DNA from 3 places in the Paenarthrobacter sp. NEAU-H11 genome. Region 3 is predicted to be linked to each of the others. Evidence: predicted binding sites of a transcription regulator. Region 3 holds the regulator's gene; each other region holds the start of a gene.

Region 1 (4,691 bases), on a different contig from region 3:
TCGCCGGCGGGCTGGAACTGGTGCCTGCGGTTCCGGAGGACGTAGGGCGCAACCCACACAATCCAGAGCACAACGGCAACCACAAGGATCACTGAGCTGCTAAGGGGGAAGTCCACACTCAAAACCGTATGAGCATCCGGCCCGCTGCGGCAGCATTAGCTGCGGTGTGTCGTGGCGCAGACGGCAATTCACTGGATTTATGACCGGTGTGAGGCAAGCCACGGCCTAAGTAGTCCCTCCGGGACCTCTTCAGACGTCAAGGCAAACGAGCGGTGGTCGGCCCATTCACCGTTGATGTGGAGGTAGCGCGGCCGGTAGCCTTCGTCCCGGAACCCGAGTTTCTCCACCACCCGGAGGCTGGGTCCGTTCTCTGGCCTGATGTTGATCTCCATCCGGTGCAGGCCCAAGGTCTTGAAGCAATGGTCCGTCACCATGGCGACGGCGGTGGGCGCGATGCCGCGGCCCGCACAGGCCTGATCCACCCAGTAGCCGAGGGTTGCCATCATGGCCGAGCCCCAAACGATCGACGATACGGTCAGCTGGCCAACAATGGGCGGCTTGACGCTGCCGGGCCGCCTCTCGGTGATGAGGAAGGGCAAAGCCGTTGCCTGGGCCGCCTGCGCCTTCAATGACCGGACCATCTGCCGGTAGTCCGGCAGGCCGCCGGATGGATCCGGGTTGGATGCTTCCCACGGCGCCAGCCACTGGCTGTTGCGGGACCTGACTTCCGTCCATTCCTTCTTGTCCCGGTACCGGATGGGCCGCAGGACCAGATCCCCGCATTCCAGGGTCACGGGCCAGATGGGACCAGGGCGCATGGCGCTACTTGGACAGGCCGGCGGTGAAGCCGGGCAGCCATTCCCGCAGGCCGGGGCCGAGGTCCTCGCTGTCAATGGCCAGCTGGACGCAGGCCTTGAGGTAGCTGAGCTTGTCCCCGGTGTCGTAACGCCGCCCCCGGAACACGACGCCGTAGACACCGTGCCCTTCGCCGTCACCGGTGGCCAGTTCCTGGAGGGCGTCTGTCAGCTGGATTTCGCCGCCCCGTCCCGGCCCGGTGCGCTCAAGGACGTCGAAGACGGCCGGATGGAGTACGTAACGGCCAATCAGCGCCAGGTTGGAGGGCGCTTCCTCCGGGCTCGGCTTCTCCACGAGCCGGTTGACCCGCACGTATGATTCGCCGTCGATCGGTTCGATGTCAGCGCAGCCGTAGGCGCTGATCTGCGAGGGTTCCACTTCGATCAGCGCGACGACGGAACCACCGGTTTTGGCTTGGACATCAATCATGGTGCTGAGCAGTTCGTCCCGGGCATCGATCAGGTCATCGCCCAGCAGCACGGCGAAGGCTTCGTCGCCAACGTGCTGCTTCGCGCGGAGTACGGCATGGCCCAGTCCGTGCGGGTCCCCCTGCCGGACGTAGTGGATGTCACCCAGGTTGCTCGCAGCCTGGATGGACGCCAGCTTCTCGATATCCCCCTTGCCTTCAAGGGCGGACTCCAGGGACGGCACACGATCGAAGTGGTCTTCCAGCGCCCGCTTGTTCCGCCCGGTGATCATCAGGACATCGTTGAGGCCGACGTTCACGGCTTCCTCAACCACGTACTGGATGGCAGGCTTGTCCACAACGGGAAGCATTTCCTTGGGCATCGCCTTGGTTGCCGGCAGGAACCTGGTGCCAAGTCCGGCGGCAGGAATGACGGCTTTGCGTACTCTCGGATTACTGGTAGTCACCGGACTAATCTAACGTCAGCGTCAAGCATTCAGTAATCAGGGGATGGCCGACGCCATGCGGCAGCTACGGAGGAAACACATGACGCTTGAGGATTCAAAGGCGGCCAAGGACGAGATACGTGCTGCCCATCGCCGCCGTCGTGCTTTGCTTACGCTCCAGGAGCGGCAGGATGCCGGGGAAGCCTTGGCGAAGCACGGGGCAGCGTGGGCAGATTCGGTAACCCGGGGGAAGGCAGCGACGGTCTGCGCCTACCTCGGAGTCGGGGCGGAACCGCCCACGCTGCCGCTGATCGCGGCCCTCCACGACGCCGGCCACAAAGTCCTGCTTCCCGTCTGCGAGCCGGGGCGGGAGCTGAAGTGGGTCTTCTGGGCGCCGGGCGTCGATCTGGTCAAGAGCAGGTATGCCCCCATCCTGGAGCCCGTGGGGACACGGCACGAAATTGAGGTGGCCGGGGAAGCTGCCGCCCTCTTTATCCCTGCCACCGCGATTGACCTCGCGGGCAGCAGGGTAGGCCAGGGCGGAGGTTACTACGACAAGTTCCTGGGCCACCTCGAATCAGCCGGGAAGCATATTCCGCTGGCCGCGGTGATCTACGACGGGGAACTGCTGCCTGCCGGCAGGATTCCGGTGGAGGCATTCGACCGGCCGGTGCCTGGCGTCGTGCTTCCCTCCGGGTTCCGGAGGCTGGCGGACGCCGCCTGACCGGGGAAGTCCCCGCGTACGAGGATGGTAGAATTAGCACTCAGGCCCTGCGACTGCTAATGGACATCCATAATCCAGAGGCAGTCCGGGACCTCTCGTTTGCCCAAGAGGAGGAGCACCAGTGCCAACGTATGCGTACGCCTGCAAGGATTGCGGCCATGCCTTTGACATCGTCCAGTCGTTCTCGGACAGCTCTCTGTCGTCGTGCCCTGAGTGCCAGGGTACCCTGCGCAAGAAGTTCAACAGCGTGGGCGTTGTCTTCAAGGGTTCCGGCTTCTACCGCACGGACTCCCGGGATGCCAAGGGCAGCACGGCTTCTGCCGCTCCCGCTGCGCCGGCGGCAACGCCTGCGGCCGCACCAGCTGCTCCGGCTCCGGCTGCTGCCGCCAGCTGATCCACGTTCCGCGGTCCAGGCTGCTGCCTGGCAGCTGACTGCGTTGTCCACATAGCTGCCGGCGCCCCTGCCGCGGCCGCCATGCGCGGCTTTAGCGTGGGCACATGCCTGCACACGGACAGCAACACCGGGTTGTATCAAGCGCGTCGCACGGACCTGGGCTCCCCGGGGCTTTACGGCGCAGTGGCGCCCACGGCGGGAGCCGCGCCGCCGGCCACAACGCACGCCGCCGCCCGCCGGCCCGCTTTGCCTCCTGGCTGAGCCGCAACAGGCGGCTGGCCGCCGCGCTTCTCCTTTGCGCCGCAGCCGCCATCACCGTCCAGCAACTTACGCCGGCACCGGTCTACACGGTGCCTGCGCTCGCCGCAGCCCGCGACCTTCCCGCCGGCACAGCCATGGCGGCTGCGGACCTCGCCTCTGTCCAGGTACCGCCGGGCATGCTGGGCGACGGATTCCTCAACGGACCGGGCGAGGCGGCCGGGAAACAACTCGCGGCACCGCTGCGCAAGGGACAACTGCTCACGGATGCCCAGCTGCTTGGTCCGGGGCTGCTCGCCGGCACTCCCCCAGGGTCAGCGGCTGTTCCCCTTCGCATGGCGGATCCATCGTCCATCCAGCTCGTCTCCCCAGGGCAGCTCGTGAACGTGGTGCTAACGGCAGCCGGCGGCTACGACCAGCAGGAGCCACCGGAGGTCCTGGCTTCAGGGGTTCCGGTGTTGTGGACTTCCGGTCAGGGCGGGCAAGGCGGCCAGTGGCTGGGCACGACGGAGACGGACGGACTCATAGTGGTGGCCGCCAATCCGGAACAGGCGGTTCGGCTCGCCGGCGCCTCCACGCAGGGAAAGCTGTTCTTCGTCCTGGTGGGGCCGTAGCCCTGCGAGCGATGGTCCGGGCCGGCGCGGAGCCACAGCGCCAACCTCCACGGCCGCAGGCTCCTGCCCCGGCTGCGATCCTGCCTCAGCCCCAGTGCGGGGGTTTCTGTTCCTTCAGCCACGCATCGTGGTCGTCGTCTTCGCGGTCGCCCCAGCCCCGGGCTTCGTCTTCCGCCGCCTTGTTGGGCAAGGCAGACGTGCCAGGCAGGGCGGCCGTGCCTGAGGTGGATGCGCTGCCGGGAACGGGGCCGCCCTCCTGGTCCTGCCCGGCTGCAGGTCCGGCGGCGACGGACGGCTCGGTGTCCGAAGAGTCGTTCTTCTCGTGGTCCGGGGCCATGGCACCCGCCTCCTTGCTGTCCAGGCGTTCGGCCTGTGCTGGTTCATGGTCCGATGCCGCGCGCCGGGACACGGCATCGATTCCGTTGAGCGCCTGGTCCACGTCGTCGTCCAGGAAGGCGATGGATGTGGACGTCCGCCCGGAGAGCGCGTTCTTTTCGAGGCCGAGGTATCCTGCGATGCGGTCGGCGCAGGCGGACGGATCCGTGAACACCTCGATGGTCCACAGCGGCATGTAGCGCCAGCCGAGGCGCTCCAGCAGCTGGGGGCGCAGCCGGCTCCGCTCCCGGACGCTCAGGGCGCGGTACTGTTCGGTGCCATCCGATTCAATCGCCACAGGCCAGGGGAGGTCGGCGTCCTCCTGGCCCATGGTGCTCAGCGGATCTGCGGCAGCCACCACGTCGATGGCGCCGTCATACTGGTGCCACACCCGGGCGCCCCGGGCGCGCAGGCGGTCTCCAAGGTCAGCCACCAGAGGATCGGCCCCAAGGGCCTGCTCGCTGGCCGCGGCCCGCGAGGCCGGAGTTCCGAGGTCCGTGTTTCCCGCAATTTCACGGTCAAGGAGCGAGTAGAGGTCCACGGCGCCGTGCGTCAGCCTGGTGTGGTCCAGGTCCTCGGGCCGGAAGCAGGTGAGAACGTGCATCGACCTGCGGGCGCG
Region 2 (4,691 bases), on a different contig from region 3:
GGTTTCCTTCCTGATCCTGCCCAAGCTGGGGTTTGCCGGTCCGGCAAGCCAGGCCTCGTCGAGCCTCGAAGCAATGCCGCTGGCCGGAACGGGGTCGACGCCCTCCGCCGCGCCGGACGCGTCCGTCACTCCCTCCGCTGAGCCCTCCGCCGCGCCTGAAACCGCCGGATCCGAAACGGTCCCCGCTGCCGGGACAGGGTCCAGTAGCCGCCCCACGGCGCAGGCTGCGTCCGTAGACAAAACCCAGCCTGTGGCGGTCTACAACGCCGCCGGGACCGCCGGGCTGGCAAGCCGTGTAGGCGGAACCGTGCAGGCGGACGGCTGGCCCCTGGGACAGGTAGGGAACTGGGCGGGAGCGCCGCAGCAGGGCTCCATCATTTTCTACTCCGGCCCAGTCCAACGGGCCAACGCGGAAGCCCTCGCGGAACTCCTGGGCGTCCCCACCGTGGTGAGCAGCACCGACTTCCAGGTTCCCCTGGTGGTTGTGCTGGGCCCGGGGTACCGGTAAGCCGGGTTCTTCCATCAGCCGCGCTGCCTTGGGCCACACCCGGTCCGGGGCCCGGCGTTACGCCTGAATAACGTTTGCCGACGGCACCGCCGGGGGCCTGCGGCACCGACCCGCATTGGCTAGAGTAAATCCCGGGCTACGGCCCGGCGCCGGGGCACCCCCGCAGCATCCCGGACCTTACGGAAAGAGTGGTCACCATGGCACGAGGAACCGTCAAGTGGTTCAACGCGGAAAAGGGCTACGGCTTCATCACCGTTGACGGCTCCAGCGACGACGTCTTTGTCCACTGGTCTGCTATCGAAGGCGAAGGTTACCGGGCACTGGACGAGGGACAGCGCGTGGAACTTGAAGTCGGCGAAGGCGAGAAGGGCCCACAGGCGGAAAGCGTCCGGCCGGCGGAGTGAAGCATCTGATTGTCCCCGCCGGGACCCTCCGTCCTGCGTTTGCCGCGGCCCTCTGCTGCACGCTGGCCCTGACCGCCTGTTCCGGGGTAACCGGAAACGCACGCGTGGAAACAACGGAAGCCTCCGGTGACGGGACGCTGCGGGTAGGCCTCATCCTGGACAATGCGGGGGAGGGCAGCTTCCTGAACGCGCCCCAGGCGGCCGCCGCCAAGCTCGCAGTCAAAGAGATCAACGCTGCCGGTGGGCACAAAGGCCGGCCCGTGGAGCTGCTGCCCTTTGAAGCCGGCCAGGATGCAGCGTCGCAGGCCCAGGCCTTGGTCCAGGCCAAGGCGGACGTGGTGATCGGCCCCACCGACTCCAGCCACGCCAAGGCCGTCGTGGACATCCTCTCCCGGGCCAGGACGCCGCTGATCTCGCCGGCCAACACCGCGGCCGGGCTCAGCACCATCCCCAGCGGCGGATACTACTTCCGGACGGCGGCCGCCGACGTCGCGCAGGGACCCGTGCTGGCCAAGCTCGCCAAGGACGCGGGCGCCGCCACCATCTCCCTGATGTTCCAGGAAGGCGCCTACGGCAGCGACGTCTCCGCCGCCGTCGCCGATTCCGCAGAACAGGCCGGACTGGAAGTGGTTGCCACAGCCGGGTTCAAGCCGGGTGAAGCGGGAAGCGCCGCTGCCGCCGCCCGCGGGGCGGAACCCGACGCCGTCATCCTGGTGGCCCGCGACGGCGCGCAGGGCGCCCTGGCTGAACTCAACAACGCCGCCCTGGCCGGCTCGAAGATCATCCTCAGCGACGGCGCGTTCGGCCGGTATGCGTCCAAGCTGGGAACCAAAGCCCTGGAGGGTGCCCGCGCCGTCGTTCCCGGCGAGCTGCCATCCGCCGCCTTCCAGGAAAGGCTCCTGGGCATCGATCCCGGCCTGAAGGACGTGTCCTTCGCCGCGGAAACGTACGACGCCGTGACCCTCGCAGCCCTCGCGGCAGCCAAAGCAGAGGACGACTCGGGCCGCTCAATTGCAGCGAACCTCATCGCCGTGTCAGGCGGGACTGCCGCCGGCAAGGATGGCGGGACTGCAACGGTGCCCGGCACGCCCTGCCCCAGCTACAAGGAGTGCCTGGCGGCGAAGGCCTCCGGTACCGGCATTAATTACGACGGCGAATCCGGCCCGGTTGCCTTCGACGCCAACGGTGACATCACCTCGGCGACGTTTACGGTGTTTACCTACGGGACAGACAACAGTCCAACGCCCACCGGCCGTGAAACTGCAGGCCGCGCCGGCTGATCGCTCTCGGCGTAGAGATGCCTGCCAAGGCGCTTTCCGCGCGTCATTCGCTTGCACTCTCCCGTGGGGAGTGCTAATTATTGAGTTAGCACTCTGACGTACCGACTGCTAAAGCAAAGCTGGTTCCGGCCGGCGGAGCGCGGCACCGGGCGAGGAGCGAAGAAACACCTCACTGGAGTGAGGCCCGCACCCGGGGGCATACAGAGGCCGCCGGCAAAGGGTCGTCCGTCGCGGGCACTGCAGCGAAGGTTCATTCTTAACGACTGTCCCGAAAGGACTACTGCCGTTATGGCCAAGATCATTGCATTTGATGAAGAGGCACGCCGCGGCCTTGAGCGGGGCCTGAACATCCTCGCCGACGCCGTTAAGGTCACCCTCGGCCCGCGTGGACGCAACGTCGTCCTCGAAAAGAAGTGGGGCGCCCCCACGATCACCAACGATGGTGTTTCCATCGCCAAGGAGATCGAGCTGGACGATCCCTACGAGAAGATCGGCGCCGAGCTGGTCAAGGAAGTTGCCAAGAAGACTGACGACGTCGCCGGCGACGGAACCACCACCGCCACCGTTCTGGCCCAGGCCCTGGTCAAGGAAGGCCTGCGCAACGTTGCCGCCGGTGCCGACCCGCTGTCCCTCAAGCGCGGCATCGAAAAGGCTGTCGAAGCCGTCACCCGCGAGCTCCTGGCTTCCGCCAAGGAAATCGAAACCAAGGAAGAGATTGCCGCTACGGCATCCATCTCCGCAGGGGACGAGGAAATCGGTGCGCTGATCGCCGAAGCCCTGGACAAGGTGGGCAAGGAAGGCGTCATCACGGTCGAGGAATCCAACACCTTCGGCCTGGAACTCGAGCTCACCGAAGGCATGCGCTTCGACAAGGGCTACATCTCCGCCTACTTCGTCACCGACGCGGAGCGCCAGGAAACGGTCCTCGAAGACCCGTACATCCTGATCGTCAACTCCAAGATCTCCAACGTCAAGGAACTGGTTGCTGTCCTCGAAAAGGTCATGCAGTCCAACAAGCCGCTGCTGATCATCGCCGAGGACATCGAGGGCGAGGCCCTGGCCACCCTGATCGTCAACAAGATCCGCGGCACCTTCAAGTCCGTTGCCGTCAAGGCTCCGGGCTTCGGTGACCGCCGCAAGGCACAGCTCGCCGACATTGCCGTCCTCACCGGCGGCCAGGTCATCTCCGAGGAAGTCGGACTCAAGCTGGAAAACGCCGGCCTGGAACTCCTGGGCAAGGCACGCAAGGTTGTGGTCACCAAGGACGAGACCACCATCGTTGAAGGTGCCGGCGACGCCGACCAGATCGCCGGCCGCGTGTCCCAGATCCGCGCCGAGATCGAGAACTCCGATTCGGACTACGACCGCGAGAAGCTGCAGGAACGCCTGGCCAAGCTGGCCGGCGGCGTTGCAGTGATCAAGGCCGGTGCCGCAACCGAGGTTGAGCTCAAGGAGCGCAAGCACCGCATCGAAGACGCAGTGCGCAACGCCAAGGCCGCTGTTGAAGAAGGCATCGTTGCCGGTGGCGGCGTGGCCCTCATCCAGGCCGGTGCCAAGGCATTCGCCAACCTGCAGCTGTCCGGCGACGAGGCCACCGGTGCCAACATTGTCCGCGTTGCCATCGATGCTCCGCTGAAGCAGATCGCCTTCAACGCCGGCCTGGAGCCGGGCGTTGTGGTTGACAAGGTTCGCGGCCTGCCCGCAGGACACGGCCTGAACGCCGCAACCGGTGAGTACGTCGACCTGCTGGCTGCCGGCGTGAACGACCCCGTCAAGGTAACCCGCTCTGCCCTGCAGAACGCGGCTTCCATTGCCGGCCTGTTCCTCACTACCGAAGCTGTTGTTGCCGACAAGCCGGAGAAGAACCCGGCCCCCATGGGCGGCGGCGACGACATGGGCGGCATGGGCGGCTTCTAAGCCCTCCTGCCGGGCTTTGTCCCGCTGGAAACGAATGCGGCCCCCTCTCTTGAGGGGGCCGCATTTGTGTTCCTGGAGAGTGCCTGGCTTTTACTTCCGGGCGCTGGACAGCATTCCCTCGACTTCCCTCTTGAAGGCCTCTGCCGCTGCCTGGGGAGTCAGGCGGTCGTAGAGAACCTCATCGGTGTACCGCTTGATGACGTTCTGTACGCTGCCCGCGCCCACCGGAGGAACGGGCGGCGCGTCCTTCATATCCGGAGCAATGTCCTTCAGGAAGCCCACCACGGTGGTGTCTGCCGGTTTCAGGGACGGTGTGATGCCCTTTACGATCTCCGTGTTGGTGGGCACGCCGCGGTCCGTCATCAGGATTGCGCCGGCTTCCGGGCTGTTCGCCAGGTAGTTGATGAAGGTTGAGGCGGCTTCGGTGTGCTTTGACCGTGAGGAAGCGGACCAGAACATGGTGGGCTTGTAGTACATGCCGTTCTCAGCGGCAACACCGTCGAGGCTAGGCGCACGGAGCATCTTGATGCTGCTGCCGGTAGTGGACCCGAGCGATCCGAGCTGGTTGGTCCACCACCATGC
Region 3 (4,691 bases):
GCTCGGCGGCGGGGCCTCGCAGGACGCCTATGCCGCCACGGCCGCCTCCGAAGTGTCCCTGGCAGCCAGGGTCCTGGCGGAATCAGGGCTTCCTGCGCGACCGCTCAGCACGGTGTTTTTCGGCGGCGGCACACCCACCCTGCTTCCCGCCGAGGACCTCGCCCTGATCCTGCGCCGCGCCATCGGACAGTGGGGAATCGAGGCCGGCGCCGAAGTCACCACGGAGGCGAACCCGGACTCCGTCACGCCTGAATCCCTTGCCATCCTGAAGGAAGCCGGCTTCACCCGCATCTCCTTCGGGATGCAGTCTGCTGTGCCGCATGTCCTCAAAGTGCTTGACCGGACCCACACGCCCAGCCGAGTCCCGCAGGTTGTGCAATGGGCCCGGGACGCGGGACTGGCTGTGAGCCTGGACCTCATCTACGGCACGCCGGGGGAGTCCCTGGACGACTGGCGCTACTCCCTGGAGACGGCACTGTCCTACCAGCCGGACCACATCAGCGCCTATGCGCTGATCATCGAAGAGGGAACCAAGCTCGCCGCCCAGATCCGCCGGGGCGAGGTTCCAGGAATCGACGACGACGACCACGCCGACAAGTACGAACTCGCCGACGACCTCATCACCAAAGCCGGCCTGGGCTGGTACGAGGTCAGCAACTGGGCCCGCACGCCGGAGCAGGCCTGCCGCCACAACCTCGCCTACTGGCGGGGCGACGACTGGTGGGGGATCGGCCCCGGCGCCCATTCGCATGTGGGCGGCGTGCGGTGGTGGAACGTCAAACACCCCACGGCCTACGCCGGACGCCTCGCACAGGGAGTGTCACCGGCGGCCGGCAGGGAAACCCTGGACCAGGAGACCCGGAACGTCGAACGTGTGATGCTCGAGGCCCGTCTCCAGTCCGGCCTCGAAGTATCGTCGCTGGGCCAAGAAGGACGCCATGAGGTTGCGGGGCTGATCGCGGACGGCCTCGTGGATCCTGCTGCCGCGTTCAGGGGCAGGCTGGTCCTGACCCTCAAGGGCAGGCTGCTGGCAGACGCGGTGGTCCGCCGGGTCCTGCCGGACTGAACGGCACAAAGCAACGTGGGTCCGCGCCCCCGCGGGCGTGGACCCGTGCAGCCGCTACTTGATCCAGCGCAGGTTGTACTGGTAACGGTGCGGCTGGCCACGGTTGACATGGATGCCGGCCGCCACCGAGAAGCAGGTGAGCGCAATCCAGATGAGGGTGGCGATGACGGCAAAGATGTTGCCGATCACGGGGACGAAGACCACCAGGATGTTCGCCAGCAGGGCAGCAATGGTGGGCGGCAGGCTGAAATTCAGGGCTTCCTTGGATTCCTGTGCCGTGAAGGGCCCGCGGTCCCGGAAGATCAGGTAGATCAGCAGCGACGGAACGCAGCCCAGGATGCCCCCGAAGTGCGCCATGGTGGCCCATTGCCGGTCTTCGCTGGCTGTCAGGGGCAGCGCATTCGCGGGAACGCCGTGGTACTCCGAACGGCCCTGGCCGCCCGGGCTGTCCCTGTGATCACGTGCGTTTTCTGCCACAGTCTGTTCCTTCTGAAGTGCAATGGTGCCGGCTAAGAAAGCTTATTGGGTGCGGCGGCCTGCAATGTTGCAGGATCCGCAGTACCAAGAATACTTGGTACCGGCCCCATACCTGCCCCGGGATGCGCGGGCCGGGGCAGAACCGTCCTTCAGGGCACGGTGAGGAAGTCGATGACTTCTTCGACCCTCCCCAGCAGCGAGGCTTCCAGGTCGGCGTACGTTCGGACGGCGCCGAGCAGTTTCTGCCAGCCAAGCCCGATGTCCTCCTTTGTGGCATGGGGCCAGCCGAACGCTGCGAGAATGCCGGTCTTCCAATCCTGCCCGCGCGGCACTACCGGCCACTGCTCAATGCCCAGGACCGCGGGCCGGATGGCCTGCCACACGTCCACGTAAGGGTGACCCACAATCAGGACGTTCCCTGCAGCTCCCGGCGAGGCCATGACGGCGTCCGCAATGCGGGATTCCTTGGAATCCGGCACCAGGTGGTCCACCAGGACGCCGAGGCGCCTGCCCGGTCCGGGCCTGAACGCTGCGACGGCCCCCGCCAGGTCATCAATGCCGTGCAGGGGTTCGACGACGATGCCCTCCACGCGCAGGTCGTCTCCCCAGACCTTTTCCACCAGTTCGGCGTCGTGCTTTCCCTCCACCCAGATCCGGCTGGCCTTGGCCACCTGTGCCCGCTGGCCGGCGACGCGGACGGACCCGGAGGCGGTCCGGCCGGCGACGGCGCCGGCGGCCTGCCGCGGGGCCGGGGGCAGGAGCTTGATGGCCCGGCCTTCGAGGAGGAATCCGAAACCAAGCCGGAAGGACCGGGATTTACCGCGCCGGTCCTCCAGGGCAACCACGTGCATGCCGCCGGATTTTTCCACCCGGGTCACGGCGCCCACCCAGCCGGACTGGACGTCCTCAAGGACCATTCCCCGTTCAACGGGAACCTCGGGCAGTTCAGTCTTTGCGGGAGCGGACAAGTCGCGTGGGCCCCAGTTCTGGTACTGCATGGTTTCACTCCGCCTAGCGTTCGGTCACAGGTCCGGATTTCGCCCGGAGCGGTACCAATGCTAGCAACGGCGGGAGTCATAATAGACTGTTAGCACTGAGGCATGTCGAGTGCTAACCCTTGAGGTGGCACAGCGCGGGCGGCGCGGCCGCCCCGAACCCTGGATGGAGGTGGAGTGTGAGCGAGCCACGCAAACTTGAAGTGCTGCGTGCAATCGTGGAGGACTACGTCCACTCCCGGGAACCCGTCGGGTCCAAGGCCCTGGTGGAGCGGCACCATCTCGGTGTGTCCAGCGCAACGATCAGGAACGATATGGCCGCCCTGGAGGAAGAGGGCCTGATCACCGCTCCGCACACCAGCGCCGGACGTATCCCCACTGACAAGGGTTACCGGCTGTTCGTGGACCAGATCTCGGCGGTCAAACCGCTGTCCCAGGCCGAGCGCAGGGCCATCCAGTCGCTGCTGGAAGGATCTGACGACCTCGACGACGTCCTTGACCGCACGGTCCGCCTGCTGTCGCAGCTGACCAACCAGGTTGCCGTGGTCCAGTATCCGCACCTGAGCCGGGCACTGGTCCGCCATATCGAGTTCGTCCTCCTCGCGCCGCGCAAGGTGCTGGTGGTGCTGATCGCCAACAGCGGCAAAGTGGAACAGCGCGTTATCGACGTCGGCCAGGACCTGGGGGACGACGCCCTCGCCACCCTGCGGGCACGGTTCCTTGGCTCCCTTGCCGGCACTCCGCTGAACCAGCTCGCCCAGTCCCTGCCGGCAGTGGTGGCCACAGCCGGCCCGGGGCAAAGGCAGGCCGCCCATGCCCTCGCCGTCGGCCTCGAAGGCCTGGCCCAGAGCAGCAGGGAAGACCGCATGGTCATGGCGGGCACCGCCAACCTTGCGCGTTCCAACGTGGACTTTCCGCTCAGCATCGGACCGGTCCTGGAAGCACTCGAGGAACAGGTGGTCATGCTCCGCCTGCTGAGCGAAATGGCGCAGGACCACCGCGGGGTGGCTGTCAGCATCGGCCGCGAGAATCCCTACGACGGCCTTGCCGAGGCGTCCGTCGTTGCCACGGGGTACGGTCCGGACCACATTGCGAAAATTGGTGTCCTGGGACCAACCCGGATGGACTATCCCACCACCATGGCCGCAGTCAGGGCCGTTGCCCGCTACCTTTCGCGGATCCTGGGACCCTGACGTTTTCCCGTTCCCGGGCATGCAGATCATTTCCCGCAGTCCAACTGCAGGCAGTACAACAAGGAAGAGATACGAACTTTGAGCAGCCACTACGACGTCCTTGGAGTCTCACCGGAGGCCACGGGAGAAGAGATCAAGAAGGCCTACCGCAAGCTGGCGCGCACGCTCCACCCGGACGTCAACCCGGGTGAGGACGCGTCGGACCGCTTCAAGGCCGTGACCCACGCCTACGAGGTTCTTTCGGACCCGCAGAAGCGCCGCGTCTACGACACCACCGGCAACGAGAACGGCACGGACAACGGCTTCGGCGGAGGCAGCTACGCCGGCCAGGGATTCGCGTTCCAGGACATCTTCGACACCTTCTTCGGGGCCGGCGGAACAACGGGCCCGGCTTCCCGCGTCAGGCGCGGCCAGGACGCACTCATCAGTGTCCGCATCGAACTCCGCGACGCTGTCTTCGGCGTCAACAAGAAGCTGGAAGTGGACACGGCCGTCACGTGCCCCACCTGCGAAGGTTCGTGCTGCCGGCCGGGAACCCATCCGGAACGCTGCGACATCTGCGGCGGCAGCGGCCAGGTCCAGCGTGCCGTGCGCTCCATCCTGGGACAGGTCATGACCGCCGCCCCGTGCGGTACGTGCGAGGGCTTCGGCACCGTCATCAAGGACCCCTGCAATGAGTGCAGCGGCCAGGGACGCATCCGCAGCCGCCGTTCGCTGACCATCAAGGTTCCCGCCGGCGTAGCCACCGGAACCCGCATCCAGCTTTCCGGCCAAGGCGAAGCAGGTCCCGCCGGCGGTCCCGCCGGCGACCTCTACGTCGAGATCCGCGTGAACAACGACGCCACCTATGTCCGGGACAACGACGACCTCCACGCAACCCTGCACCTTCCCATGACCGCTGCAGCCCTGGGCACCGAGGTGAGCCTGGAAACGTTCGACGGACCGCAGGAGATCGACGTC

The links. Region 3 encodes HrcA, which represses chaperone genes, less so after heat shock. Its sites were predicted from a motif close to TTNGCACTCGNNNNNNNCGAGTGCNAA; they were not measured.
Region 1: a site for HrcA is predicted at 2,465-2,491, ahead of ACQ3DC_RS01855 (FmdB family zinc ribbon protein). Genes of this name have one in related genera too.
Region 2: a site for HrcA is predicted at 2,278-2,304, ahead of groL (chaperonin GroEL). Genes of this name have one in related genera too.

The regions. Positions count from the first base shown of each region.
Region 1 is NZ_JBNZGA010000001.1:399,622-404,312, forward strand. Features, by position in the region: gene ACQ3DC_RS01835 (hypothetical protein) at 1-92, opposite strand, end outside; gene ACQ3DC_RS01840 (GNAT family N-acetyltransferase) at 198-818, opposite strand; gene galU (UTP--glucose-1-phosphate uridylyltransferase GalU) at 823-1,728, opposite strand; gene ACQ3DC_RS01850 (5-formyltetrahydrofolate cyclo-ligase) at 1,808-2,431, shown strand; gene ACQ3DC_RS01855 (FmdB family zinc ribbon protein) at 2,553-2,825, shown strand; gene cpaB (Flp pilus assembly protein CpaB) at 2,930-3,697, shown strand; gene ACQ3DC_RS01865 (DUF4011 domain-containing protein) at 3,783-4,691, opposite strand, start outside.
Region 2 is NZ_JBNZGA010000006.1:8,649-13,339, forward strand. Features, by position in the region: gene ACQ3DC_RS09270 (LytR C-terminal domain-containing protein) at 1-508, shown strand, start outside; gene ACQ3DC_RS09275 (cold-shock protein) at 706-912, shown strand; gene ACQ3DC_RS09280 (ABC transporter substrate-binding protein) at 909-2,192, shown strand; gene groL (chaperonin GroEL) at 2,481-4,109, shown strand; gene ACQ3DC_RS09290 (ABC transporter substrate-binding protein) at 4,200-4,691, opposite strand, start outside.
Region 3 is NZ_JBNZGA010000005.1:181,722-186,412, reverse strand. Features, by position in the region: gene hemW (radical SAM family heme chaperone HemW) at 1-1,066, shown strand, start outside; gene ACQ3DC_RS08830 (DUF4870 domain-containing protein) at 1,121-1,543, opposite strand; gene ACQ3DC_RS08825 (DUF3097 domain-containing protein) at 1,693-2,541, opposite strand; gene hrcA (heat-inducible transcriptional repressor HrcA) at 2,718-3,731, shown strand; gene dnaJ (molecular chaperone DnaJ) at 3,810-4,691, shown strand, end outside.